3 regions of the Streptomyces manipurensis genome follow, and region 1 is predicted to be linked to each of the others. Evidence: predicted binding sites of a transcription regulator. Region 1 holds the regulator's gene; each other region holds the start of a gene.
What was found. Region 1 encodes HrcA, which represses chaperone genes, less so after heat shock. Its sites were predicted from a motif close to TTNGCACTCNGNNNNNCNGAGTGCNAA; they were not measured.
Positions count from the first base shown of each region.

Region 1 (9,383 bases):
CCTCTAGTCTGATCACTGCTCGACGGTTACTCGCCAGTTCAGAAAGCCAACGGCTGCAAACCCGCCAGTCCCAAGCGCCCCCAGCGCCCCACGCCCACGCACGCCCGCGTGGTTCGGTCCGGAGGATGTCGTGAGCGACACGAAGACCTATCTCGAGAACCGCCCGCCCACCGTGGCGGTGCTCTTCCTTGAGCGCGTCGCAGCGACGCCCGATGCGGAGGCCTACCGGTACCCGGTGCCCTCAGCCGGCGGCCAGGGCGCTCCCGACGACTGGAAGTCCCTCAGCTGGGGCCAGGCGGCGGAGCGGGTCTTCGCCATCGCGGCCGGGCTGGTCGCCCTCGGCCTGGAGACGGAGGACCGGGTCGCGCTCGCCTCCAACACGCGCGTCGAGTGGATCCTCTCCGACCTCGGCGTGATGTGCGCCGGCGGCGCGGTCACCACGATCTACCCCAGCACCAACGCCGACGAGTCGGCGTTCATCCTCGCCGACTCCGAGAGCCGGCTGCTGATCGCCGAGGACGGCGCGCAGCTGGCCAAGGCCCGGGAACGCCGCGCCGACCTGCCGAAGCTGCGCCACGTCGTGGTCATGGAGGCCGCCGACGCGGTGCCCGCCGAAGGGGACCCCGAGGGCTGGGTGCTCTCGCTGGCGGACCTGGAGGCCAAGGGCCGCGAGCACCTCGCCAAGCACCCGGAGGCGGTCGACGAGCGCATCGCGTCCATCACCTCGCAACAGCTCGCCACCCTCATCTACACGTCCGGCACCACGGGCCGGCCCAAGGGTGTCCGGCTGCTCCACGACAACTGGTCGTACCTGGCCAAAGCCATGGTCGCCACCGGCCTGATCGGCAAGGACGACGTCCAGTACCTCTGGCTGCCCCTGGCCCACGTCTTCGGCAAGGTGCTGACCTCCGGGCAGATCGAGGCGGGCCACGTGACGGCCGTCGACGGCCGCATCGACAAGATCATCGAGAATCTGCCGGTCGTGCAGCCCACGTACATGGCCGCCGTACCGCGCATCTTCGAGAAGGTCTACAACGGCGTCGCCGCCAAGGCCCGGGCCGCGGGCGGCGCCAAGTACAAGATCTTCCAGTGGTCCGCCGGCGTCGCCCGCGAATACGCGAAGGTCACCCAGGACAACTTCCGCCGCACCGGCCGTGCCAGCGCCCCCTTCGGTCTCACCACCAAGCACCGGATCGCCGACGCGCTCGTCTACTCCAAGCTCCGCGACGCCTTCGGCGGCAAGCTCCGGGCGGCCGTCTCCGGCGCCTCCGCCCTGGCCCCCGACATCGGCTTCTTCTTCTCCGGCGCGGGCATCCACATCCTGGAGGGCTACGGCCTGACGGAGTCCAGCGCGGCCTCCTTCGTCAACCCGGGCGAGGCCTATCGCACCGGCACGGTCGGCAAGCCGCTCCCCGGCACCGAGGTCCGCATCGCCGACGACGGCGAGGTGCTGCTGCGCGGACCCGGCATCATGCAGGGCTACCACGGCCAGCCCGAGAAGACCGCCGAGGTCCTGGAGTCCGACGGCTGGCTGCACACCGGCGACATCGGCGAGCTCTCGCCGGACGGCTACCTGCGCATCACCGACCGCAAGAAGGACCTGATCAAGACCTCCGGCGGCAAGTACGTCGCACCGGCGGAGATCGAGGGCCGGTTCAAGGCGATCTGCCCCTACGTCTCCACGATCGTGGTGCACGGCGCCGACCGGAACTTCTGCACGGCGCTGATCGCCCTCGACGAGCCGTCCATCGTGGGCTGGGCCGCCGAGAACGGGCTGGAGGGGAAGACGTACCAGCAGGTCCTGGCCGCGCCCGAGACCACCCGCCTGATCGAGACCTACGTCCAGACCCTCAACGAGGGCCTCCAGCGCTGGCAGACGGTCAAGAAGTTCCGGCTGCTGCCGCGCGACCTGGACGTCGAGCACGGCGACCTCACCCCCAGCCTCAAGCTGAAGCGGCCGGTCGTCGAGCGTGAGTTCAAGCACCTGATCGAGGAGATGTACGAGGGCTCGCGCGAGGCCTGACAGCCGCGCCGGGCCGGGCGGGGCGGGGCGGTGACCCGCCCCGCACCCCCCGTGGCCCGAGCCCGGGCCGGGCGGAGCGCGGTGCCGCGTGCGGGATGATGGGGGTATGCCTTCCGCCCTGCCCGACGGTGAACCCATGCCCGAAGACGGCTCCCTGCCGTCCCACGCCCTGGCGGGCGCGGGGGACCGGCCGCTCGGCTTCTACCTGCACGTCCCGTACTGCGCCACCCGCTGCGGGTACTGCGACTTCAACACCTACACGGCCACCGAGCTGCGGGGCACCGGAGGCGTGCTCGCCTCCCGGGAGAACTACGCCGACACCCTGATCGACGAGGTGCGCCTGGCCCGGAAGGTGCTCGGCGACGACCCGCGGGCCGTGCGCACCGTCTTCGTGGGCGGCGGCACGCCCACCCTGCTGCCCGCCGCCGACCTCGTACGGATGCTCGCGGCGATCCGGGACGAGTTCGGCCTGGCCGAGGACGCCGAGATCACCACGGAGGCCAACCCGGAGTCCGTCGACCCGGCGTACCTGGCCGAGCTGCGCGCCGGCGGCTTCAACCGGGTCTCCTTCGGCATGCAGAGCGCCAAGCAGCACGTGCTGAAGGTGCTGGACCGCACCCACACGCCCGGGCGCCCCGAGGCGTGCGTGGCGGAGGCCCGCGCCGCGGGCTTCGAGCACGTCAACCTCGACCTGATCTACGGCACCCCGGGCGAGACGGACCAGGACTGGCGCGACTCCCTCGCCTCCGCCCTCGGGGCCGGCCCGGACCACGTCAGCGCCTACGCGCTGATCGTCGAGGAGGGTACCCAGCTCGCGCGGCGGATCCGCCGCGGCGAGGTCCCCATGACCGACGACGACGTCCACGCCGACCGCTACCTGATCGCCGACGAGGTCATGGCGCAGGCCGGCTACTCCTGGTACGAGGTCTCGAACTGGGCGACCTCGGAGGCCGGCCGCTGCCTGCACAACGAGCTGTACTGGCGCGGCGCCGACTGGTGGGGCGCCGGTCCGGGCGCGCACTCGCACGTGGGCGGGGTGCGCTGGTGGAACGTCAAGCACCCCGGGGCCTACGCCGCCGCCCTGGCGGAGGGCCGCTCCCCGGGCGCCGGCCGCGAGCTGCTGTCCGCGGAGGACCGCCGGGTGGAGCGGATCCTGCTGGAGCTGCGCCTGGTGGACGGCGTCCCGCTGTCCCTGCTGGCCCCGGCCGGCCTGGCGGCCTCCCGGCGTGCCCTGGCCGACGGCCTGCTGGAGCCGGAGCCGTACGGGGCGGGCCGGGCGGTGCTGACCCTGCGCGGACGCCTGCTGGCCGACGCCGTGGTGCGGGACCTGGTGGACTGAGCCCCGGGCGCGCTCCCGGGGCGGAGCCCCCGGACCCCCGCGCCTCAGGCGCCGGCCGGGCCCGGTCCTTCGGCCGTGACGAAGTCGATGAGCTCTTCCACCCGGCCCAGGAGGGCGGGGTCCAGGTCGCGGTAGGAGGTCACCTTCGACAGGATGTGCTGCCAGGCCGCGCCCGTGTTCTCCGGCCAGCCCAGGGCGCGGCAGACGCCCGTCTTCCAGTCCTGGCCGCGGGGGACCACCGGCCAGGCCGGGATGCCCAGGGCGGACGGCTTCACGGCCTGCCAGACGTCGATGTACGGGTGGCCCACCACGAGCACGTCCGGCGAGGTCACCTGCGCCGCGATACGGGACTCCTTCGAGCCCGGGACCAGATGGTCCACCAGGACCCCGAGGCGGGCGTCCGGGGCCGGGCCGAACTCCGCCACCACGGCCGGGAGGTCGTCGACGCCCTCCAGGTACTCCACGACCACGCCCTCGATGCGCAGGTCGTCGCCCCAGACCCGCTCGACCAGCTCGGCGTCGTGCCGGCCCTCCACATAGATCCGGCCCGCCCTGGCCACCCGCGCGCGGGCGCCGGGGACCGCGACGGAGCCGGACGCCGTGCGGGTGGGCACCGCCGGGCCGCGGGGCGGGCGCACCAGCGTCACCACGGCCCCGTCCAGCAGGAAGGCGCGCGGCTCCATCGGGAACACCCGGCGCTTGCCGAAGCGGTCCTCCAGGGTGACCGTGCCCGCCTCGCAGGCCACCACCGCGCCGCAGAAGTCCGTGCCCGCCACCTCGACCACCAGGTCCGGTTCCGCCGCCACCTCCGGCACGGCCTTCGGGCGCTTCCACTGCGGGGTCAGATCGGGGGAGTACTCACGCATCCGGCCGACATTAGGAGAGCCGCGCGCCTCATGCCCCCGACACGCCGAAACGCGCTGCCAGTGTGGCGCGTTGCGCACGGACGAACTCCGCGGTGACCACCGCTCCGTGCCCCGGCACGTACAGGGCGTCCCCGCCGCCGAGCGCCAGCAGCCGGTCCAGGGCCGCCGGCCACTGACCGGGCACCGCGTCCGGGCCCGCCATGGGCTCCCCCGACTCCTCGACCAGGTCCCCGCAGAACACCGTCTCGCGCTCACCGGGCACGAACACCGCCAGGTCGTGGCCGGTGTGGCCGGGCCCCACGTTGGCCAGCAGCACCTGCAGCCCGCCCAGTTCCAGTGTCCGTTCGCCCGACACCGGATGCCGGGGCAGCGCCAGCAGGTCCACCGCCTCGGTGGCCTCCGCCTCCGCGAGCCCGTGGCGCACCGCGTCCTGCCGCAGCTCCTCGCGGCCCGCGGCCAGCAGCGCGTCCAGCCCCACCGCGGCGAACACCTCGGCCCCGGCGAAGGCGGCAGCGCCCAGCACGTGATCGAAATGGCCGTGCGTGAATGCGATATGGGTCACTCGCCGGCCGGTCAGCCGCTCCGCCTCGGCCCGCACCCGGGCGCCCTCGCGCACGCACGAACCGGGGTCGACGAGGAGCACCGACTCGTCGCCCACCACCAGCCCCACCGTGCAGTCCCACACCGGCAGGCGCTTGCGGCCGGCCCTTCCGGTCAGCCGTTCCCAGCCCGCCTCTTCCCAACGCACGTCCATGCCGCGACGCTACCCTGGCGGGCCTCCCTTGCCAGGGGCTCACCGCCCGGCCGTACACTGAGCGGGGGCTCTCTGGCACTCGAACATCCGGAGTGCCAACGAACGGCAGAACACGGCAGAACGCGTCGGAAGACCGCAACGGACTCAGCTGGAGGTGTGCGCGATGCTCAGCGAACGCAGACTCGAAGTGCTGCGCGCCATCGTCCAGGACTACGTCGGGACGGAGGAGCCGGTCGGCTCCAAGGCGCTCACCGAGCGGCACCGGCTCGGCGTCTCGCCCGCCACCGTGCGCAACGACATGGCCGTGCTGGAGGAGGAGGGCTACATCGCCCAGCCCCACACCAGCGCCGGCCGGATCCCCACCGACAAGGGCTACCGCCTCTTCGTCGACAAGCTGGCGGGGGTCAAGCCGCTGTCGACGCCCGAGCGCCGGGCCATCCAGAACTTCCTCGACGGCGCCGTGGACCTCGACGACGTCGTGGGCCGCACGGTGCGGCTGCTCGCGCAGCTCACCCGGCAGGTCGCCGTCGTCCAGTACCCGAGCCTGACCCGGTCGACCGTCCGGCACGTGGAGCTGCTCTCGCTGGCTCCCGCGCGCCTGATGCTCGTACTGATCACGGACACGGGGCGCGTCGAGCAGCGGCTCATCGACTGCCCGAGCCCCTTCGGCGAGGCCTCGCTCTCGGACCTGCGGGCCCGCCTCAACAGCCGGGTCGTCGGCCGGCGCTTCACCGACGTCCCCCCGCTCGTCCAGGACCTCCCCGAGTCGTTCGAGGCGGACGACCGCGGCACGGTCTCCACCGTGCTGTCGACCCTCCTCGAAACCCTGGTCGAGGAGGCGGAGGAGCGGCTGATGATCGGCGGTACCGCCAATCTCACCCGCTTCGGACACGATTTCCCCCTGACGATCAGGCCGGTGCTGGAGGCGCTGGAGGAGCAGGTCGTGCTCCTCAAGCTGCTCGGCGAGGCCAACGAGTCGGGGATGGCCGTACGGATCGGGCACGAGAACGCCTACGAGGGACTGAACTCCACGTCGGTCGTCTCGGTCGGTTACGGTTCGGGCGGCGAAACAGTCGCCAAACTCGGCGTGGTCGGACCGACCCGCATGGACTACCCCGGAACGATGGGAGCGGTACGCGCAGTGGCACGTTACGTCGGACAGATCCTGGCGGAGTCGTAAGTGGCCACGGACTACTACGCCGTACTCGGCGTGCGCCGCGACGCATCGCAGGACGAGATCAAGAAGGCCTTCCGGCGACTCGCGCGCGAGCTGCACCCGGATGTGAACCCCGATCCCAAGACGCAAGAGCGTTTCAAGGAGATCAACGCCGCCTACGAGGTGCTGTCGGACCCGCAGAAGAAGCAGGTCTACGACCTCGGCGGTGACCCGCTGTCCGCCTCCGGCGGTGGCGGCGGCGCGGGCGGCTTCGGTGCGGGTGGCTTCGGCAACTTCTCCGACATCATGGACGCCTTCTTCGGCCAGGCCTCGCAGCGCGGCCCGCGCTCGCGGACCCGCCGCGGCCAGGACGCGATGATCCGCCTGGACCTGGAGCTGGACGAGGCGGCCTTCGGGACGACCAAGGACATCCAGGTCGACACGGCCGTGGTCTGCAACACCTGCTCCGGTGAGGGCGCCGCCCCCGGCACCTCGGCGCAGACGTGCGACATGTGCCGCGGCCGCGGTGAGGTCTCGCAGGTCACCCGGTCCTTCCTGGGCCAGGTCATGACCTCGCGCCCCTGCCCGCAGTGCCAGGGGTTCGGCACCGTGGTCCCGACCCCGTGCCACGAGTGCGCGGGCGACGGCCGGGTCCGCTCCCGCCGCAGCCTCACGGTCAAGATCCCCGCGGGCGTGGAGAACGGCACCCGGATCCAGCTCTCGGGCGAGGGCGAGGTCGGCCCCGGCGGCGGCCCCGCCGGTGACCTGTACGTGGAGATCCACGAACTGGCGCACCCGACCTTCCAGCGGCGCGGGGACGACCTGCACTGCACGGTGACCATCCCGATGACGGCGGCCGCCCTCGGCACCAAGTGTCCGCTGGAGACGCTGGACGGCCTGGAGGAGATCGACATCCGGCCCGGGACCGGTTCCGGCCAGGCGATCCCGCTGCACGGGCGCGGTGTCACCCACCTGCGCGGCGGCGGGCGCGGCGACCTGATCGTCCACGTCGAGGTCACCACCCCGACCAAGCTGGACGCCCAGCAGGAGGAGCTGCTGCGCCAGCTGGCGAAGCTGCGCGGCGAGGAGCGGCCCATGGGCCAGTTCGCGCCGGGCCAGCAGGGCCTCTTCAGCCGTCTGAAGGACGCGTTCAACGGGCGCTGATCCCGCAGGGTCACGCACGTGCGGAGCCCGCTCCGGGGAGTCCCCGGAGCGGGCTCCGCGCATGGTGCGGACAGGGGTGCCACGCCCCGCCCGACGGGGGCCGTGCCGGGCGGATGCGGTGATTCGGCCCCCTGAGCGGGACATGGCACGATGCAGTCCATGTCCACCGCACCGAACGGTCTCTTCCGGTATCCGATCGTGCAGGCCCCCATGGCGGGCGGTGCCTCCTGCCCGCCGCTCGCCGCGGCCGTGTGCGAGGCCGGCGCCCTGGGGTTCCTGGCCGGCGGCTACAAGACCGCCGACGGGATGTACCAGGAGATCAAGCAGGTGCGCGCGCTCACCCGCCGCCGCTTCGGGGTCAACCTCTTCATGCCGCAGACCGCGCAGGTCGACCCGGCCGCCGTGGAGACCTACCGGGGGCAGCTGGCCGGCGAGGCGAGCTGGTACGACGTCTCGATCGCCGAGGAGGACGTTATCGGCACGGGGGACGACGGCTACGACGCCAAGCTCGCCATCCTCCTGGAGGACCCGGTCCCGGTCGTCTCCTTCACCTTCGGCTGCCCGGCCTCCTCCGTCCTCGCCGCCCTGCGCAAGGCCGGTACGTACACCGTGGTCACCGTGACCTCCGTCGAGGAGGCGCGCACGGCCCAGCGGGCCGGCGCCGACGCCGTGTGCGTCCAGGGCGTCGAGGCCGGCGGGCACCAGGGCACCCACCGGGACGACCCGCAGATCGACGGCACGGCGGCCGTGGGGCTCCTCGCGCTGGTGGCGCAGGTACGGGAGGCCGTGGCCCTCCCGATCATCGCCGCGGGCGGCCTGATGCGGGGCGCGCAGATCGCGGCGCTGATCGCCGCGGGCGCGGAGGCGGCACAGCTCGGAACGGCCTTCCTGGTGTGCCCGGAGTCAGGGGCGCACCCCGTGCACAAGAAGGCGCTGACGGACCCGCTCTTCGTCCGCACGGAGCTCACCCGGGCCTTCTCGGGGCGTCCGGCCCGGGGGCTCGTCAACCGCTTCATGCGCGAGCACGGGCCCTACGCCCCGGCCGCCTACCCGCAGGTCCACCACCTGACGTCGGGGCTGCGCAAGGCGGCGGCCGCCGCCGGGGACCCGCAGGGCATGGCGCTGTGGGCGGGGCAGGGCCACCGGCTCGCGCGGGCGCTGCCCGCGGCGCAGCTGGTGGAGGTGCTGGCGGCCGAACTGGCCGAAGCGCGCGAGACGTTGAAGGAATCGGAAAAGAGGAGTGCGTCATGACCGCCCCGGTGTTCGTGGTGGAAGAGGTCCCCGCGGGGGCGGAGTACGTCCTGGACGGTGCCGAGGGCCGGCACGCGGTGTCGGTGAAGCGGCTGAACCCCGGTGAGGCGCTGGTCCTCACGGACGGCCGGGGCGGCTGGGCGGAGGCCGTCGTGAAGGCGGCGGAGGGCAAGGACCGGCTGGTCGTCGCGGTGACCGCGAGCGGCGAGGAGGCCGAACCGCAGGTGCGGATCACGGTGGTCCAGGCCCTGCCCAAGGGCGACCGCGGAGAGCTGGCGGTCGAGACCATGACCGAGACCGGCGTGGACGCGATCGTGCCCTGGCAGGCCTCGCGCTGCATCACGCAGTGGCGTGCCGACCGTGGTGCGAAGTCCCTGGCCAAGTGGCGGGCCACGGCCCGGGAGGCGGGCAAGCAGTCCCGGCGGGTGCGCTTCCCGGAGGTGGCCGAGGCGATGTCCACCAAGCAGGTGGCCGCGCTGCTGGCCGGCGCGGACCTGGCCGTGGTGCTCCACGAGGACCGGGACACCCCCTCGGAGGCGCTCGCCACCGCGGAACTGCCCTCCTCGGGCTCCGTCGTCCTGGTGGTCGGCCCGGAGGGGGGCGTCTCCCCGGAGGAACTGGCCGTCTTCGCCGAGGCGGGCGCCCGGCCCTTCCGCCTGGGCCGCTCCGTCCTGCGGACCTCCACCGCCGGTACCGCGGCCACCGCCGTCCTGCTGGCCAGGACGGGCCGCTGGGCCTGAACGGCGGGGCCGGAATGCACGCCCGCCGCGGGTGGCCCGCTGGATACGATGCCCGGACCGATCAACATCACGGAGGCGAAGCAATGGCCG
Region 1 covers NZ_CP186950.1:2,498,436-2,507,818, reverse strand. The annotation lists gene ACPU2J_RS11555 (AMP-dependent synthetase/ligase) at 131-2,023, shown strand; gene hemW (radical SAM family heme chaperone HemW) at 2,130-3,362, shown strand; gene ACPU2J_RS11545 (DUF3097 domain-containing protein) at 3,407-4,228, opposite strand; gene ACPU2J_RS11540 (MBL fold metallo-hydrolase) at 4,257-4,982, opposite strand; gene hrcA (heat-inducible transcriptional repressor HrcA) at 5,146-6,162, shown strand; gene dnaJ (molecular chaperone DnaJ) at 6,163-7,302, shown strand; gene ACPU2J_RS11525 (nitronate monooxygenase) at 7,462-8,553, shown strand; gene ACPU2J_RS11520 (16S rRNA (uracil(1498)-N(3))-methyltransferase) at 8,550-9,293, shown strand; gene ACPU2J_RS11515 (histidine triad nucleotide-binding protein) at 9,377-9,383, shown strand, end outside.

Region 2 (9,383 bases), 870 kb from region 1:
CCGTCACCGCGCACCTCCAGGAGGTGTGCCCGGACAAGCACCTGCGCCTCCTGTGGGTCGACGAGCCCCTCTCCCTGGAACCGGAGGACCAGGACGCCGGCCGGGCCGCGTTCCTCGCCCTGCTCCGCGAGGAGAACCAGGGCGTACGCCGCGTGGAACGCCTCGACGGCGGCGTGGCCCTCGTCGAGATCACCCGCATATCCACCGCGGACGAGGGCGCGGCGGCCGTCGGCGCCGCCATGCAGCTCGCCGTCAACAGCTCGGCCCTGGTGCTGGACCTGCGCTCCTGCCTCGGCGGGGCACCGGAGGGCGCCGCCATGTGGTGCAGCTACTTCTTCCCCGACGACCAGGTCCACCTCAACGACATCCACGACCGGACGACCGGGACCACCCGCCAGTACTGGACCTCGGCCCACCTGCCCGCGCCCCGCTACCTGGGCCGCCCCGTGTACCTGCTGACCGGCCCCACCACCTTCTCCGGGGGCGAGGACGTCGCCTACACCCTCCAGGCGCACGGCCGGGCCACCGTCGTCGGCGAGACCACCCGCGGCGGCGCCCACCCCACCATCCGGCACACCGTCACCGAGCACATCCAGGTGACCGTGCCGATCGCCCGCAGCATCAACACCGTGACCGGCGGCAACTGGGAAGGCGTCGGCGTCCTCCCCGACCTCCCCGTCCCCGCCGACCAGGCCCTCGAAGCGGCCCTGAAGGCACTGCGCAGCGCCGTCTGGCCCCTGTCCGGAACGCCTAGGCCGAGCGCGCCGCCTCGACGAAGGCGCGGATCAGCTCGGGGGACTTGATCCCGCGCTCCCGCTCGACACCGCTGGAGACGTCCACGCCCCAGGCGCCGGTCGTCTCCAGCGCCTCGCGCACATTGCCCGGATGCAGCCCGCCGGCCAGCAGCCACCGGCCCTCGGGCGCGGTGAACCCGGCCGCTCCCCAGTTCCAGGGCTTCCCCGAACCCGGGTCGGGAGCGTCCAGCAGCAGCAGGTCCTCGCCGTACTCGCCGCAGCGCTCCACCTGCCGCGCGGTGGCCCGCAGCAGGACCCGGCCCCCGGCACGCAGCGCGGCGAAGTCCTCGGGGCCCTCCTCACCGTGCAGCTGCACGGCCCGCACACCGCTCTCCTCCGCGAACCGGCGGACCTCCTCGACGGACTGCCCGCGGAACACCCCGACGGTCAGCACCGCCTGAGGCACCCGGGCCGCCAGCTCGCGCGCCGTGGCGGCGTCGACCGTACGGGGACTGCCGGGCGCGAACACGAACCCCACGGCATCGGCCCCGGCCGCCACCGCGGCGTCGACGTCGGGCGCGGTCCGCAGCCCGCAGATCTTGACGAAGGTATCGGCCATGCGACCAGCCTATGCGGCCGCGCCCGCGCACCCGCCCTCAGCGGCCGACCTGTACGGGCCCCAGCACCGCCCCGCCGACGACCGCGGCGAGATGCGCCGCACCGGCCTCGTCGTCGTACCGGAGGTGCACGTACACCGTGTGCCGGCCGTCGGGATGCTCCCCGTTCACGTCCAGCTCCACGCGCTGGTCGGTCGGGTCGCCGTTCGGCGAGTGCGACGGTATCCCGGGGACGTACGGCCAGGCCCCGTACCAGAGCAGCGTGGCCGCGCCCTCGCCCAGCGCCCGCAGGAGCGCCCCCTCCACCGGGCCCGGAGCCGCGTACGAGTCCACGGTCAGCGGCAGCACCGCCGCCAGCTCCCGGTCGTCGCCCGGCAGCGCGGCCCCCAGGTACCAGGTGTCCGCCGCCCAGTCGTACGACGGCTCGAACATGCCGGTCGGCAGGAGCACCCCGAGCGACCGCGCCTCCGCGACGGTGGTCGCCTGCGCGCACAGCCACATCTCCGGTTCGAGCGGCCGCATCCGCCCGCACAGCACCCGGGCCCGCCGGTACGCCTCGTCGAGGTCGTCCGTCCGGTACACCGGGTACGCCCGCGAACCCCCCACCCTCAGCAGCCCTGCTCCGGTCCGCCGAGCACGGCCCCGCCGATCGCGGCGGCGAGCCGCTCGGCCCGGCCGGGGTCGCCGTGCTTGGTGACGTGGACGTAGAGCGTGTGGACCCCGGTGACCGGCTCGTACCACTCGCACGAGTCGCTGTTCAGGACCAGCTGCACTCCGTCGTACGCGGGCGAGGGAAACGATCCCTGCTCGGGCTCGTCGGGCCAGCACCCCGACCACCTCACCGACGCCGGCCCGGCGCCCACGGCCCGTACGAAGTCCTCGTCCCCGGCCCCGTCCGGCAGTTGCTCCTGGTGGAACCAGAGCGGCATCTCCGCCGCCAGCTCCGCGTCGGAGGCCGTCCGCACGTCCAGGTCGAAGTGGCCGCCGCGGCTCTCCGCGTGGTCATGGAGCGCCCCCGGCACCACGACGGCCATCCGCCGCAGGTCCGCGACCGTCAGCAGCACGGCCCCGACGTACACGTCCGCGTACCGCGTGGCCAGCAGCCCGCACAGATGTCGCGCCTTCGCGTACGCCTCGGCGGGATCGGTGGTGCGCAGCACGGGATAAGCGACGGAGGTGCCCATAGCCGTACGTTCACACGCCCCCACCCACCCCGGCCAGCGGTTTTCCCCGGCCCGGGAACGCCCGAGGGCGGCACCCCCGTCGGGGTGCCGCCCTCGGTCGAGAACAGCCGATCAGCCAGGGGCCGATCAGAAGTCCATGTCACCGCCCGGCATGCCGCCCGGAGCGGCCGCGGCCTTCTCCGGCTTGTCGGCGATGACGGCCTCGGTGGTCAGGAACAGCGCGGCGATCGACGCGGCGTTCTGCAGCGCGGAGCGCGTGACCTTCGCCGGGTCGATGATGCCCTCGGCGATCATGTCGACGTACTCGCCGGACGCGGCGTTCAGGCCGTGGCCGATCGGAAGGTTGCGCACCTTCTCCACGACGACGCCACCCTCGAGACCACCGTTGACGGCGATCTGCTTGAGCGGGGCCTCCAGGGCGAGCTTCACGGCGTTGGCGCCGGTCGCCTCGTCACCCTCGAGCTCCAGCTTGTCGAAGACCGCGGAGGCCTGCAGCAGGGCCACGCCACCACCGGCGACGATGCCCTCCTCGACGGCCGCCTTCGCGTTGCGGACGGCGTCCTCGATGCGGTGCTTGCGCTCCTTGAGCTCGACCTCGGTCGCGGCGCCGGCCTTGATGACGGCCACGCCGCCGGCCAGCTTCGCGAGGCGCTCCTGGAGCTTCTCGCGGTCGTAGTCCGAGTCGGAGTTCTCGATCTCGGCGCGGATCTGGTTCACGCGGCCCTGGACCTGGTCGCTGTCACCGGCACCGTCGACGATGGTCGTCTCGTCCTTGGTGATGACGACCTTGCGGGCGCGGCCGAGCAGGTCGAGACCGGCGTTCTCCAGCTTGAGGCCGACCTCCTCGGAGATGACGGTGCCACCGGTGAGGATGGCGATGTCGCCGAGCATGGCCTTGCGGCGGTCACCGAAGCCCGGGGCCTTGACGGCGACGGACTTGAAGGTGCCACGGATCTTGTTGACGACCAGGGTCGACAGGGCCTCGCCCTCGACGTCCTCGGCGATGATCAGCAGCGGCTTGCCGGACTGCATGACCTTCTCCAGGAGCGGCAGCAGGTCCTTGACCGAGCCGATCTTGGAGTTGACGATCAGGATGTACGGGTCGTCGAGAGCCGACTCCATACGCTCCATGTCGGTGGCGAAGTACGCCGAGATGTAGCCCTTGTCGAAGCGCATGCCCTCGGTGAGCTCGAGCTCCAGACCGAAGGTCTGGGACTCCTCGACGGTGATGACGCCTTCCTTGCCGACCTTGTCCATGGCCTCGGCGATGAGCTCGCCGATCTGGGTGTCGGCGGCGGAGATGGAGGCCGTGGAAGCGATCTGCTCCTTGGTCTCGACATCCTTGGCCTGGGCGAGCAGGGCGGCGGAGACGGCCTCGACGGCCTTCTCGATACCACGCTTGAGGGCCATCGGGTTGGCACCGGCGGCCACGTTGCGCAGGCCCTCGCGGACGAGCGCCTGGGCGAGCACGGTGGCGGTGGTCGTACCGTCGCCGGCGACGTCGTCCGTCTTCTTGGCGACTTCCTTGACCAGCTCGGCGCCGATCTTCTCGTACGGGTCCTCGAGCTCGATCTCCTTGGCGATGGAGACACCGTCGTTGGTGATCGTGGGCGCGCCCCACTTCTTCTCAAGGACGACGTTGCGACCCTTGGGGCCAAGGGTGACCTTGACGGCGTCGGCGAGCTGGTTCATGCCACGCTCGAGACCGCGCCGGGCCTCCTCGTCGAACGCAATGATCTTGGCCATCTGAAGTGGTCCTCCCGGACAGCGGTGGATTGCTCCCAGGACCGCGCCCGCGCCCGCGACGGACGGCCTGCGTGCCCGGCGGTTCCTTCCCGCCGGACCCTGCGGGCCTCACCGACCCGGTCCTCGTTCAGTAGCACTCTCACTCGGAGAGTGCTAACGCCAATGATTAGCACTCGACCCCTCCGAGTGCAAGCGGCTCGGGGGAACGGCCCGGCGGTACCGGGCGCACGCACGAGGGGCCCACACCCTGTGTCCAGGATGTGGGCCCCTCGAAGGTCTTCCAGGTCTGTGGTGAAGACCGTGCGTCGGTGGTCGATGCTCCCAGGACTAGCCGAGCGCGAGCTTGACCATGTCCGCCTGCGGACCCTTCTGGCCCTGCGAGATCTCGAACTCGACCCGCTGACCCTCTTCAAGGGTGCGGTACCCGTCCATCTGGATGGCGCTGTAGTGGACGAACACATCCGCACCACCGTCGACCGCGATGAAGCCGTAGCCCTTCTCCGCGTTGAACCACTTGACGGTGCCCTGAGCCATGCCTAACTCCCCTATTACTGGCCCTTGCGCGGGAACGCACTTCGCGTTCCCGGGTCAGAACTTGCGTCGGAACGCTTCGACCGAGGCTGAATGTATCTGCGCGAGTGCTGTCTGCAACAGGTCAATCCGACGAGAAATCTGGACACCGAGAAACATTGAAATAGAGTGAAAATTTGGCATATTGGCGGGCAACTCGGGCCCGGCATATCTCGCCAAAGCCCCATACCGCGCCTGCACATTGACCCGATGTCGACCCTCACGCGACCCGTTCATATGCGGCGGGCAAGTCCAGCGGAGGGGACTTCCCCAACTCTACCGTGCCCAATCAAGCAGAATCGCCCCCTCCGCTTTTAGCGGAGGGGGCGATTCTGGTTTGCGCGTGTCACCCGTCGGGTGAAACGGAAAGGGTCAGCAGCCGCCCGCGACGGCCGGAATGATCGAAACTCCGGCGCCGTCCGGCGTCACCGTCTGCAGCCCGCCCTCGAAACGCACGTCGTCGTCGTTGACGTACACGTTCACGAAACGGCGCAGTTTGCCCTGGTCGTCCAGGACGCGCGCGGCGATGCCCGGGTGGTTCTTCTCCAGGGACTCGATGACCTCGGCGAGGGTCGCGCCCTCGGCCGGGACCTCGGCCTGACCGCCGGTGTAGGTGCGCAGGATGGTGGGAATGCGGACGTTGACGCTCATGGCGCTACTGCCTTTCCGGTAGTGAGGAGAAGAGGTCAGGCCAGGCCGGCGGCGCGGAACGCGTCCAGGCTGGGGCGGATGGTGGCGGTCTGCCCGCTGTCCGCGGCCACCGCCTCCAGGGTCTTGAGGCCGTCGCCGGTGTTGAGGACGACGGTGGTCAGGGTCGGGTCGAGCTGCCCGTTCTCGATGAGCTTCTTCGTCACGCCGACGGTCACGCCGCCCGCGGTCTCGGCGAAGATGCCCTCGGTCTGCGCGAGGATCTTGATGGCCTCGACGACCTGCTCGTCGTTCACGTCCTCGACGAAGCCGCCGGTGCGGCGCGCGATGTCCAGGACGTACGGGCCGTCCGCCGGGTTGCCGATCGCGAGGGACTTGGCGATGGTGTTCGGCTTCTGCGGGCGGACCACGTCGTGACCGGCCTTGAAGGCGGTCGACACCGGGGAGCAGCCCTCGGCCTGGGCACCGAAGATCTTGTACGGCTTGTCCTCGACCAGGCCGAGCCGGATCAGCTCCTGCAGACCCTTGTCGATCTTCGTCAGCTGCGAGCCGGACGCGATCGGGATGACGAGCTGGTCGGGCAGCTGCCAGCCGAGCTGCTCGCAGATCTCGTACGCCAGGGTCTTGGAGCCCTCGCCGTAGTAGGGGCGGAGGTTGACGTTGACGAAGCCCCAGCCCTCGCCCAGCGGGTCGCCGATGAGCTCGGAGCAGAAGCGGTTGACGTCGTCGTAGTTGCCCTCGATGCCGACGAGGTCACCGCCGTAGACGCCGGCCATGACGACCTTGCCCTGCTCCAGGTCGTGCGGGATGAACACGCAGGAGCGGAAGCCGGCCCGGGCGGCCGCGGCGCCGACGGCGCCGGCCAGGTTGCCGGTGGAGGAGCAGGACAGGGTGGTGAAGCCGAAGGCGCGGGCGGCCTCGACGGCGATGGCCACGACGCGGTCCTTGAAGGAGTGCGTCGGGTTGCCGGAGTCGTCCTTGACGTACAGCTTGCCGGTGACGCCCAGCTCCTTGGCCAGGTTGGCGGCGTCGACGAGCTTGGTGAAGCCCGGGTTCAGGCTCGGCTTGGAGGCCACGTCGGCGGGGACGGGCAGCAGCGGCGCGTAGCGCCAGATGTTGTTCGGTCCGGCCTCGATCGCGGCGCGCAGGGCTTCGGGGTCGCCGGCGGGGAGGTCGTACGCGACTTCCAGGGGTCCGAAGCACTCGGCGCACGCGAAGATGGGACCGAGCTCGAAGCGGGTACCGCACTCGCGACAGGAGAGTCCGGCGGCAGGTCCGAGATCGACAGAGGTGGCGACAGTCTGTGCAGCCATGATGGCGAGGCCCTTTCTCCTCATCTTCCCCATGGCGCGTTTCGCCATGAGACGGAATTGGCACCTTCCCTAGCCGGGGACCTCGTCGACGAGCGCTGCTGCGCGATCGCGAGAACCGACTGGAGGGTTGCCGGGGCTTCAACGGGCCGTGTCCCTCTGCCCCTCTGGATGAGCGGTATGGCACCGGCACACGCGCTCTGTGGCGCGCCGGTGCGTTTGTACGCGGGGACCCCGGCATGCGGTGGTCCTTCGCGTTGTTCAAGACTGTAACCGAAGGGCCGGGCGGTTGAGACAGCTGTCCGAACCGCGAGATGGATCATATAAGCGGCAATACCGCCGACACGCAGGGAGTGCTGAGGGTGCTGGAAGAGGTGGAGCGCTGGCTGGCCGACCGCTCCTGGTCCGCCGCCGACCGACCGCTCGACCAGCTGCTCGACCGGAAACGGGCGGCAGGGACCACGGTCAGCGTGGTGCTGCCCGCGCTGGACGAGGAGGCGACGGTCGGCGCGATCGTCGAGACGATCCGGCGGGAGCTGATGGAGGACCTGCCGGTCCCCCTCGTGGACGAGCTGGTGGTGGTCGACTCGGGCTCCGGCGACCGGACCGCCGAGGTCGCGGCGAAGGCCGGCGCGCGCGTGGTGCACCGCGACGAGATCCTGCCGCGGATCCCGGCCGTGCCCGGCAAGGGCGAGGTGCTGTGGCGGTCGCTGCTGGTCACCGGCGGGGACGTCGTCTGCTTCGTCGACGCCGACCTGCGGGACTTCTCCGCCTCCTTCGTCTCCGGCATCGTCGGCCCGCTGCTGACCGACCCGGACGTGCAGTTCGTGAAGGCCATGTACGACCGGCCGCTGGGGGACGCCCCCGGACAGGGCGGCCGGGTCACCGAACTCGTCGCCCGCCCGCTGCTGAACCTGCACTGGCCGCAGCTGGCCGGCTTCGTGCAGCCGCTCGGCGGCGAGTACGCCGTGCGCCGCTCCCTGCTGGAGCGGCTGCCGTTCCCCGTGGGCTACGGGGTGGAGCTGGGGCTGCTGGTGGACGCGCTGCACACGGTCGGACTGGACGCGCTCGCCCAGGTGGACGTGGGCGTGCGGCTCCACCGCCATCAGGGTGGTCAGGCGCTCGGCCGGATGGCCGCGGCGATCTACCGGACCGCGCAGGTGCGGCTCTCGCGCGGGCATCTCGTACGCCCGGAGCTGACCCAGTTCGAGCGGGGCCCGGAGGGGTTCGTGCCGCGGACGTACCCCGTGGACACCGAGGAGCGGCCGCCGATGGCGGACGTCGAGGAGTACGCCCTGCGCGACGTGGCGTGACGGCGGCCATGGTTTGAGGGTGAGCAGGCCGGGCTAGGTTCGCCGCATGGCTTCCCAGGTACTCGTAGCAGCTAACCGCGGCCCCCTCTCCTACGTCCTCGCCGATGACGGCACGCTCGGCGCACGGCGCGGCGGGGGCGGTCTGGTCTCCGGCCTGTCGGCGGCCCTCGCCGAGCAGCCGGGGGCGCTGTGGATCTGCGCGGCGCTGTCGGACGCGGACCGGGAGGCCGTGCGGCGCGGGGTGTCCGAGCCAGGGGTCCGGATGCTGGACATCGATCCCACGATGTACGACGACGCGTACAACGGCATCGCGAACTCGGTGCTGTGGTTCACCCACCACCACCTGTACGACGTGCCGCGCGAGCCGGTCTTCGACGCGGAGTTCCGGCGCCGCTGGGACTCCTACACGGCCTACAACGCGGCCTTCGCGCACGCCCTCGCCGAGGAGGCGGAGCAGGGCGCCCGGGTGCTGGTGCAGGACTACCACCTGGCCCTGGTCCCGGGGCAGCTGCGGGAGCTGCGGCCGGATCTGCGGATCGCCCACTTCACGCACACGCCCTGGGCCTCGCGGGAGTTCATGGGGATGCTCCCGGACGACATCGTGAGCCGGCTGACCTGGGGGATGCTGGGGGCGGACCGGCTGGGGTTCCACACGTGGGAGTGGGCCTCCCACTTCGCGGGCGGCGCCACCCGCGACGACGCTGCCGGCATCGCGGACTCCTTCTTCCCCCGCGACGGGGCGCCCGGGGTGAACCACCGGCGGCTGACCGGGGGCCGGTACGGGGAGAAGCGGTTCACGGAGGTGGCGCGGTACCCCCTGGGCGTGGACGCGGAGGAGCTGCGGGCGCTCGCGCACCGGCCCGAGGTGGACGAGAAGCTGGCCGAGCTGCGGGCGGAGGTCGCGGGCCGCCTGACGATCGCCCGGGTGGACCGGACCGAGCTGTCGAAGAACATCCTGCGCGGCCTGCTGGCCTACCGGGAGCTGCTGACGGTCCACCCCGAGTGGCGCGGCCGGGTGGTGCACCTGGCCTCGGCGTACCCGTCGCGGCAGGACCTGAAGGTGTACCGGGACTACACGGCCTCCGTGGCGGAGCTGGCCGCGGAGATCAACGCCGAGTTCGGCACCGACGACTGGCAGCCGGTGCTGGTGTCGGTGAAGGACGACTTCGCGCGGTCGCTGGCGGTCTACCGGATGGCGGACGTGGCGCTGGTGAACCCGGTGCGGGACGGGATGAACCTGGTCGCCAAGGAGATCCCGGTG
Region 2 covers NZ_CP186950.1:3,368,316-3,377,698, forward strand. The annotation lists gene ACPU2J_RS15445 (S41 family peptidase) at 1-803, shown strand, start outside; gene ACPU2J_RS15450 (phosphoribosylanthranilate isomerase) at 751-1,353, opposite strand; gene ACPU2J_RS15455 (hypothetical protein) at 1,391-1,933, opposite strand; gene ACPU2J_RS15460 (hypothetical protein) at 1,960-2,535, opposite strand; gene groL (chaperonin GroEL) at 2,662-4,281, opposite strand; gene ACPU2J_RS15470 (cold-shock protein) at 4,609-4,815, opposite strand; gene ACPU2J_RS15475 (MoaD/ThiS family protein) at 5,224-5,502, opposite strand; gene thrC (threonine synthase) at 5,538-6,812, opposite strand; SAM riboswitch class I at 6,830-6,987, opposite strand; gene ACPU2J_RS15485 (glucosyl-3-phosphoglycerate synthase) at 7,172-8,122, shown strand; gene ACPU2J_RS15490 (alpha,alpha-trehalose-phosphate synthase (UDP-forming)) at 8,169-9,383, shown strand, end outside.
Region 2: groL (chaperonin GroEL) is a predicted target of HrcA. The motif match lies at 4,412-4,438, and genes of this name have one in related genera.

Region 3 (9,383 bases), 1.9 Mb from region 1:
GCGCGGGCGCGTCCAGCCGGGTAGCCACCCGGGCGCGGCCCCGGCGGGCCACGTCCTCGGCGGCCAGCAGGGCCAGGTCCACCGGTTCGGTGCGCGGCAGCGGGCCGCCGTCGAGGCGGGCCAGCAGGAGCAGGTCGGCGGCGATCCGCTGGAGCCGATCGGTTTCGGCCAGTGCGGCCTCGACGGACTCGCGGTCGGGGCGGTCCGCGGCGAGCGCCACCTCCAGCCGGGAACGGACGGCGGCCAGCGGATTGCGCAGCTCGTGCGAGGCGTCCGCGGTGAACTGCCGCTGCCGGGCGTCGGCGTGCTCCAGCCGGTCCAGGGTGTCGTTGACGGTGCGGGCCAGCCGGGCGATCTCGTCCGCCCCGCCCGGGTCGGGGACGCGCCGGTCCAGCTCGCTGGAGGTGACCGCCGCCAGCCCCGTCCGGATCGCGTCCACCGGGCGCAGCGCACGGCCCGTCACCCACCAGGCGAGCGCCGCCGCGAAACCGGTCAGCGGGGGAGCGCCCGCGAGCAGCCCGACGGCGACGGCCCGGGTCGCGTCGTCGACGTCGCCGAGCACCGTCATCGCGTACACCGTGTGCGCCCCCGGAGCCTGCACCACGACGACGGCACGCCGGTGCCCGCCGGGGTGCGCGGGCGGCAGGACGGCCGAGACGGAGTCCTCGCCGTGGGCGGGGCGCGGCGCGCCGTCCAGGCCGGGCGCGGCCGCGCCCGGGCCCGTACCGCCGGTGCTCGCGACGGTGCGGCCGGCCGCGTCCCGTACGAGGACCAGGTCCACGCCGTTCTCCGGCGCCGGCAGCCGGCTGCCGGGCGGCGGGGTCCGGACGTCGAGCTGCGCGGCGACCTTGCGGGCGGCCAGCTCGGTGCGGCCGGTGGTGTTGTCGAGCAGGTTGGCCCGCAGCAGGGCGTGCAGCCACAGCCCGCCGGCGGCCAGGACGCAGGCCATGGCGAGCGCGGCGGCCGCGGCGGTGCGCGCCCGGATGCCGGGGCGCCTGCGGCGCGCCGGGCGGACCGCGCCGGGCCGGGGCCTAGCCACCGTCGGGGGCCATCCGGTAGCCGGTCCCGTGGACGGTGAGGATCGAGCGGCGGCCGAAGGGGGCGTCGATCTTCCGGCGCAGCGAGGAGACGTACACCTCGACGATGTTCGGGTCGATGTCGTGCGGGGCGTCCCAGACCTCGTCCAGGATGTCCTGCTTGGACACCGCCCGGCCGGGCTGCTCCATGAGGCAGGCGAGCACGCCGAGTTCGCGGGCGGTGAGCTCGATGTCCCGCTCGCCCCGGCGGCAGCGGCGGCCGCGGGGGTCCAGGAGGAGGTCGCCGGCCCGGAGGGTGCCGCGGTCGGGGGCTCCGGCGCGGCGGGCCAGTGCGCGGATCCGGGCGGCGAGGACCACGCGGGAGAACGGCTTGGTGAGGTAGTCGTCCGCGCCGGCGTCCAGGCCGTCCGCCTCGTCGTGCTCGCCGTCGCGGGCGGTGAGCATCAGGACCGGGGTGGTGTCGCCGTGGGCGCGCATCCGCGTGCAGATCGCGTGGCCGCCGGGACCCGGGAGCATCAGGTCGAGCAGCACGACGTCGTACGGGCCGCCGGCGAGGGCGAGCTCCAGGCCGCGGTGGCCGTCGTGGGCGATGTCGACGTGGTGCCCGTCGGCGGACAGGCCGCGCCGCAGGGACTCGGCGAGGCCTTCTTCGTCTTCGACCACGAGAATGCGCACGGGCCCAAGCGTTGCATATCCCCCATAACGGGTGCCCTGTGGGCCTGCTCGGCTGGCCGGGGCGGCTTCGGCGGTCCGGGCGTCGACCTGCTGGGCGGTGTCCTGCGGCCCTGGTCGGCGGGGCGGTGGTGGTCGGGGGGCGGGGGTCGGTGCCGGGTGCCCTGCGGGCTTGCTTGGCTGGTCGGGGCGGCTTCGGCGGTCCGGGCGTCGACCTGCTGGGCGGTGTTCTGCGGGCCTGGTCGGCGGGGCGGTGGTGGTCGGGGGGCGGGGGTCGGTGCCGTGCCGGGGTGTCTCCTCGGCTCGGCGCGTGCGGGCATGTCGCGGTTGTACCCGGTGGTCGCGCCTCGTCCTGCGGGGACACCCCGGCACGTCCCCGCCCCCCTCGGCCGCGGACCCCGGCCCCCGGCACAGCGCCCCCTGGCCGTTCCCCGGCCGGCCGGCGGGCCAGTGGGCCCGGCTGCGTTCCCGCCAGGCCGGTCGGAGAGCCAGTGGCCCGGCTGGCTTGCAGCCCGGCCGACCGGCGAGCCACGGGGCCCCGGACGCGCTCCCGCCCGGTCGGGTGGCGAGGCGGTGGGACCGTGCCGCGTTCGCCCGGCCGGTCGGTGAGGCGGTGGGCCTTGGTCGTGTGGGCCTCGGCGGGGCAACTGGGCGGTGGGTGCGGGCTGGGCGGAGTCGGCCCGTGGGGTGGGGACACGGAGGAGGGTCCCCGCAGGACGAGCGCGCGACCCAGGCCGCCTGGCCGCGACACACCCGCACGCGCCGAGCCGAGGAGACCCTCCTCCGGGTCCCCGCCCCACACCCCGCCGCCCCCGCCGTCGAATCCCGCCGTCACCCGCGAAGCCACCCCGCAGGGGAACCGCGCACCCCCGTCACAGCAACCGCCGCCACCCGCGCAGCCGCCCCGCAACGGGCCCGCCCCACAGGCCCGGCCGTCACCCGCGAAGCCACCCCGCAGGGGGAGTCGGCCGAGCGGGCCCGCAGGGCGATCCGCAACACCCCGGCAGCGGGAATTGGCACTCCGCTTGACCGAGTGCTAATCGCCGGAATAGTCTCGCACCTGGCACTCACCCCCGGTGAGTGCCAACACAGCGACAGGCAGGTCCGGCACCCGCGACGACGGATCGACCTGGTCGCCACCTCAGACAGTTAACCCCGGATCTCCGAAGGGGGAGGTCGGACAGTGACGACCGCCAGCTCCAAGGTTGCCATCAAGCCGCTTGAGGACCGCATTGTGGTCCAGCCGCTCGACGCCGAGCAGACCACGGCCTCCGGCCTGGTCATCCCGGACACCGCGAAGGAGAAGCCCCAGGAGGGCGTCGTCCTCGCGGTCGGTCCGGGTCGCTTCGAGGACGGCCAGCGTCTCCCGCTGGACGTCACCGTGGGCGACATCGTGCTGTACAGCAAGTACGGCGGCACCGAAGTGAAGTACAGCGGCGAGGAGTACCTCGTCCTCTCGGCTCGCGACGTGCTCGCGATCGTCGAGAAGTAATTCGCTTCACGCACTGCTTTGAGCTGCGCCCCTGGTCACCCCGCTGATTGCCGGGCGGCGAGGGGCGCAGCCCGTTAAACCGAGTTTTCGAGAGGGCTGAACCGCTCCCATGGCGAAGATCCTGAAGTTCGACGAGGACGCCCGTCGCGCCCTCGAGCGCGGCGTCAACAAGCTTGCCGACACGGTCAAGGTGACGATCGGCCCCAAGGGCCGCAACGTCGTCATCGACAAGAAGTTCGGCGCCCCCACCATCACCAACGACGGTGTCACCATCGCCCGCGAGGTCGAGCTGGACGACCCGTACGAGAACCTGGGCGCGCAGCTCGTGAAGGAGGTGGCGACCAAGACCAACGACATCGCGGGTGACGGCACCACCACCGCCACCGTGCTGGCCCAGGCGCTGGTCCGCGAGGGTCTGCGCAACGTCGCCGCGGGTGCTTCCCCGGCCGCCCTGAAGAAGGGCATCGACGCCGCGGTCAAGGCCGTCTCCGAGGACCTCCTCGCGACCGCCCGTCCGATCGAGGACAAGTCCGACATCGCCGCCGTGGCCGCGCTCTCCGCGCAGGACTCGCAGGTCGGCGAGCTCATCGCCGAGGCGATGGACAAGGTCGGCAAGGACGGTGTCATCACCGTCGAGGAGTCCAACACCTTCGGCCTGGAGCTGGAGTTCACCGAGGGCATGGCCTTCGACAAGGGCTACCTCTCCCCGTACATGGTCTCCGACCAGGAGCGTATGGAGGCCGTCCTCGACGACCCGTACATCCTGATCAACCAGGGCAAGATCTCCTCGATCCAGGACCTCCTGCCGCTGCTGGAGAAGGTCATCCAGGCGGGTGGCTCGAAGCCGCTGCTGATCATCGCCGAGGACGTCGAGGGCGAGGCGCTCTCCACCCTCGTCGTCAACAAGATCCGCGGCACCTTCAACGCGGTGGCCGTCAAGGCCCCGGGCTTCGGTGACCGTCGCAAGGCGATGCTGCAGGACATGGCCACCCTCACCGGTGCCACCGTCATCGCCGAGGAGGTCGGCCTCAAGCTCGACCAGGCCGGTCTGGACGTACTGGGCTCCGCCCGCCGCGTCACGATCTCCAAGGACGACACCACCATCGTCGACGGCGCGGGCAGCTCCGACGAGGTCCTCGGCCGCGTGAACCAGATCAAGGCCGAGATCGAGGCCACGGACTCGGACTGGGACCGCGAGAAGCTGCAGGAGCGCCTGGCGAAGCTCGCCGGCGGCGTCTGCGTCATCAAGGTCGGCGCCGCCACCGAGGTGGAGCTCAAGGAGAAGAAGCACCGTCTCGAGGACGCGATCTCCGCGACCCGCGCCGCGGTCGAGGAGGGCATCGTCTCCGGCGGTGGCTCCGCGCTCGTCCACGCCGTGAAGGTCCTGGAGGGCAACCTCGGTCTGTCGGGCGACGAGGCCACCGGTGTCGCGGTCGTGCGCCGCGCCGCCGTCGAGCCGCTGCGCTGGATCGCCGAGAACGCGGGCCTCGAGGGCTACGTCATCACCTCGAAGGTCTCCGAGCTCGACAAGGGCCAGGGCTTCAACGCCGCCTCCGGCGAGTACGGCGACCTGGTCAAGGCCGGCGTCATCGACCCGGTGAAGGTGACCCGCTCCGCGCTGGAGAACGCCGCCTCCATCGCCTCCCTGCTGCTGACGACCGAGACCCTCGTCGTCGAGAAGCCGGCGGAGGAAGAGGGCGACGCCGGTCACGGCCACGGTCACGGCCACAGCCACTGATCGCGCTCCACGTCGAAGGCCCCGTTCCGCAGTCGCGGAGCGGGGCCTTCCCCGTGTTCGGGGCTCAGGTTCCGTAGGGCGTTCCGGTCCCGCCCATCTGGCGTTGCAGGGCTCCGGTGTCGTAGTGCCACCAGCCTTCGGTGATCTCTCCGTCCAGGCACCGGAAGGTGGTGGTCCCGGACATCTCGTACGTCTTCCCGGTCGGTGCGACCCCCATGAACTCTCCCTTGTGGGTGCCGCGCCAGTTCCACACCGTCGTGACCATGTCGCCCTCGGCCACCTGGGCCGTCGGCTCGAAGGTCATGTCGAAGGCCGCGCGCCACATCTCCAGGTCCGAGCGCATGCCCTCGCGCCCGATGACGGTGGACTCCTCCTTGCCGGCGTCGTGGTCGATGTAGTTCACCGCGAAGCACTCGTCGAGGACGCTCATGTCGCCGGCCATGGCGGCTTCCTGGAACACCCGGTTCGCGAGCTGCTTGTTGAGGTGCTCGTCGCGGACGACGTCGAGGTTCATGAACTTCGGCATCCCCTCGCAGAGGGACACCATCTCCTGGAACATCCGGTCCGTCTCGGGGAGCTGAGAGTTCCTCATCGCCTCCTCGTACGAGGCGAACTCCACCATGTCCACGTAGTGGTTCCGGGCCTCGCGGTCCTGACCGATCATCGTGTGCGTGGCGGTGCGCCTGCCGCTGCTCTGTTCCGCCCAGCGGTCTATGAGCGCGTTCATCTCGTCGAACCGCGTCGTCTCGTAATCGATCACTTGTACGAATGTCATCGCGCCGCCTCCCGCAATGGATGGGACAGGTCCATTTTAGGGAGATTTCACCCGATCGGCCGCATCTCGGGGCGGCCGCCACGGCTACTGGGGGCCGTACTTCCGCCCCGTCCGCGAGGACATCCCGCCCAGCAGACCGCGCGGCGTCAGCTTCACCACGCCCATCAGCGCCTTGTACCGCGGATCCGGGATCGACACCGTCTTCCCTCGCGCCAGGTCGGCCAGGGCCGCGGCCACCAGCTTGTCCGCGTCCAGCCACATCCAGCCGGGGATGTTGTCCGTGCCCATGCCGGCCCGCTGGTGGAACTCCGTCCGCACGAAGCCGGGGCAGAGCGCCATCAGCCGCACCCCCGAGCCCGCCATGTCCCGCGCCGCGCCCTGGGTGAACTGCACGACCCACGCCTTGCTGGCCCCGTACGTACCGCGGGGTACGAAGGCGGCCACCGATGCCACGTTGATCACGCCGCCGCGGCCGCGCGAGCGCATCGACTCCGAGGCGGCCGAGGTCAGCCGCAGCACCGCCTCGACGTGCACCTTCAGCATGGTCAGCTCGTCGGCCATGGAGACTTCCAGGTAGCGGCCCTTGTTGCCGAAGCCCGCGTTGTTGACCAGCAGGTCGACCGGGTGCGTACGGTCGCCGAGCCGGTGCTCGACGGCCGCGATGCCCTCCTCCGTGGCGAGGTCGGCCGCGAGCACCTCGGCCTCGATGCCGTGCCGGTCGTGCAGCTCGGTGGCCTGTTCGCCGAGCCGCTTCGTGTCACGCGCCACCAGCACCAGGTTGTGCCCCTGGGCGGCGAGTTTGCGTGCGAAGGCGGCGCCGATGCCCGCCGTGGATCCCGTAATCAGCGCAGTCGTCATAGGCGCAACCTAGCCGCCCCGTCCGACGGCGCTATCGCGCCCCGGCCCCGTCCCCGTACTTCTCGACGTACTGGCGCACCGTCTCGTGGGCCGCCGGCTCCATCGCGGCGCCCGCGGCCAGGGTCCGCGGCAGCAGCGCCCGTTCGGTGGTGAAGGCCCGGAACCAGAACTGCACGGTCACCTCGTGGTCCGCCCGGTGGACGATCTCGATCGGGTCGCCGGGGGAGACCGATCCCTCCCGGACCACCCGCAGGTACGCGCCCGGGCGGGCCTCCCGGGTGAACCGCCTGACCCAGCCCGGCTCGCCGAGGACCCCCTGGAAGGTCCGGCACGGGATGCGGGCGGAGGCCACTTCGAGGACGAGGTCCGAGCCCACCCGCCAGCGGTCGCCGAGCCGCGCGGTGTTCAGGTCGATGCCGGAGGTGGTGAAGTTCTCGCCGAAGAGTCCGCCGGGCAGCTCGCGGCCGAGCTCGCGCTCCCACAGGTCCAGGTCCTCGCGGGCGTAGGCGTAGACGGCCTGGTGGTCGCCGCCGTGGTGGCGCCGGTTGCAGACGGCGTCGCCCTCCAGGCCGCTGCCGAGGCCCTCGGCCTTGGAGCCGGGGGCGAAGACGCGGACCGGCCCGGGGACCGGGCGCTTGCCGATGCCCGTCACCCCGCCCTCGTGGTCGGTGTGCTCGTCCGGCTCGGCGCGGCCGATGTTCACGGAGATCAGATGCATGGGGCCCATGGGACCACGCTAGCCCAGGCATCCCAAAGGGTCCCGGGATTATTCGCGCATCGATGAAAGCGGGCCTTATGCTCGAAGGGTGATCGAGGCACGTCATCTCCGCGTACTGCGCGCCGTCGCCGGTACCGGTTCCTTCTCCGCCGCCGCCCGCGAACTCGGCTGCACCCAGCCGGCCGTCTCCCAGCAGATGAAGGCGCTGGAGCAGTCGGCCGGCACCCCGCTGCTCATCCGCACCGGCCGCGAGATGCGGCTGACCCAGGCCGGCGAGGCGCTGGTGCGGCACGCCGCCGGGATCCTGGCCGGGCTGACGGCGGCCGAGGAGGAGGTCGCCGCCATCGCCGGTCTGCGCGCGGGGCGGGTCCGCCTGGTCTCGTTCCCGAGCGGCAGCTCCACCCTGGTGCCGACCGCGCTCGCGGCGATGCGCGCCGAGCACCCGGGGACCCGCGTCTCCCTGGTGGAGGCGGAGCCGCCGCGGTCGGTGGAGATGCTGCGCGAGGGCGACTGCGACGTCGCGCTGGCCTTCCGCTACGGCGCGGACGGCGGTCCGGCCGGGGCGGGCGGGTCCGCGGGGTCCGCGGCGTCCGTTGCGGAGTGGGAGGACCTGGTCGTGCGGCCGCTGCTGACCGACCGGCTGGTGGGGCTGGTGCCGGAGGGGCACCGGCTGGCCGGGGCGGAGCGGGTGGGCATGGCCGAACTGGCCGGCGAGCCCTGGATCGCGGGCTGTCCGCGCTGCCGCCGGCACCTGGTGGAGGTGTGCGAGGAGGTGGGCTTCACCCCGCGCATCGACTTCGCCACCGACGACTATCCGGCGGTGGTCGGCCTGGTCGGCGCGGGTCTGGGTGTGGCGGTGCTGCCGGAGCTGGCCGTGGAGTCCGTACGGGCCAAGGGTGTGAGCACGCTCGTGGTGGAGCCGGCCGTCGAGCGCGAGGTGGTGGCGCTGACCCTGCCGGACCTGGCGCGGGTGCCGGCCGTGGCCGCGACCATGGCCCAGCTGGAGCGGGCGGCCACGCGCTGACCGTACGCACGGGGGTGCGTACGGCCGAACGCGTGAAACCGGGCCGGGGGGCGACACGCCCGGGCGTGCTGTGTGCGGAGGGTTCGGAGGAAACGTTCCTTCTTGTCGTGCCGGTCGTGGTTCCGTCGGTTCTCAGTCCGGAGTGATCCGTCCGATCGCGCTCGACGCGGGGATGAGTCGGTGCCGGGCGCGGCCCATCAGTTCCTCGCGCTCGTCCTCGGTGAGGCCCCCCCACACCCCGTAGGGCTCACGGACGGCGAGTGCGTGTGCGGCGCATTCCGAGCGAACCGGGCAGCGCATGCAGACCTCTTTAGCCGAGGCCTCGCGCGCGCTCCTGGCCGCACCCCGCTCGCCTTCCGGGTGGAAGAAGAGGGAGCTGTCGACCCCGCGGCAGGCTGCGAGCAGCTGCCAGTCCCAGAGGTCGGCGTTGGGTCCGGGGAGGCGGGAGAAATCTGCCATTGGTAGTCCTCTTGGTGCCGGTACTGAGGCGGATACGGTCCATGTCTCCACACCTACTGTCCGAGTAGATGTAAATATGACTCATTGGGAATCTAGCCTCAGACACGTGCCAAACGGAAGGAAAGCCGCCAAATAGGGCATAGCTCCAGATGGAGGACAGGCGGCTTGCGCCTCCACCGCCGTGTTCGCTTCCTCACGTAGAGTGCCGAAGGTGTCCGTCCGACCCGTAACTCTTTCGAGTGACCATCGTTGAGAGTGCGAAGGCGGTTGAACCGACAAGTTCTCGGACAGGTGTCCGGGGGCATCGACCGCACAGGTGACGATACGTACCAGCCTGGAGGCTCAAGGTGACGCGCATCAGCAGCTGCGGAGGGCGGTCATGACTTCCGTCCTCGTCTGCGACGACTCCCCGCTTGCCCGAGAGGCGCTCCGTCGCGCGGTTGCCACCGTGCCCGGCGTCGAGCGTGTGACGACGGCTGCCAACGGCGAGGAAGTCCTCCGCCGCTGGGGCGCCGACCGCTCCGACCTGATCCTGATGGATGTACGGATGCCCGGGCTCGGCGGTGTGGAGACGGTCCGCCGCCTCCTCTCGGCCGACCCCGGCGCCCGC
Region 3 covers NZ_CP186950.1:4,439,609-4,448,991, forward strand. The annotation lists gene ACPU2J_RS20700 (sensor histidine kinase) at 1-1,039, opposite strand, end outside; gene ACPU2J_RS20705 (response regulator transcription factor) at 1,032-1,712, opposite strand; gene groES (co-chaperone GroES) at 2,893-3,201, shown strand; gene groL (chaperonin GroEL) at 3,311-4,939, shown strand; gene ACPU2J_RS20720 (ester cyclase) at 5,004-5,714, opposite strand; gene ACPU2J_RS20725 (SDR family NAD(P)-dependent oxidoreductase) at 5,799-6,572, opposite strand; gene ACPU2J_RS20730 (MOSC domain-containing protein) at 6,604-7,290, opposite strand; gene ACPU2J_RS20735 (LysR family transcriptional regulator) at 7,379-8,314, shown strand; gene ACPU2J_RS20740 (WhiB family transcriptional regulator) at 8,447-8,773, opposite strand; gene ACPU2J_RS20745 (response regulator transcription factor) at 9,153-9,383, shown strand, end outside.
Region 3: groES (co-chaperone GroES) is a predicted target of HrcA. The motif match lies at 2,723-2,749, and genes of this name have one in related genera.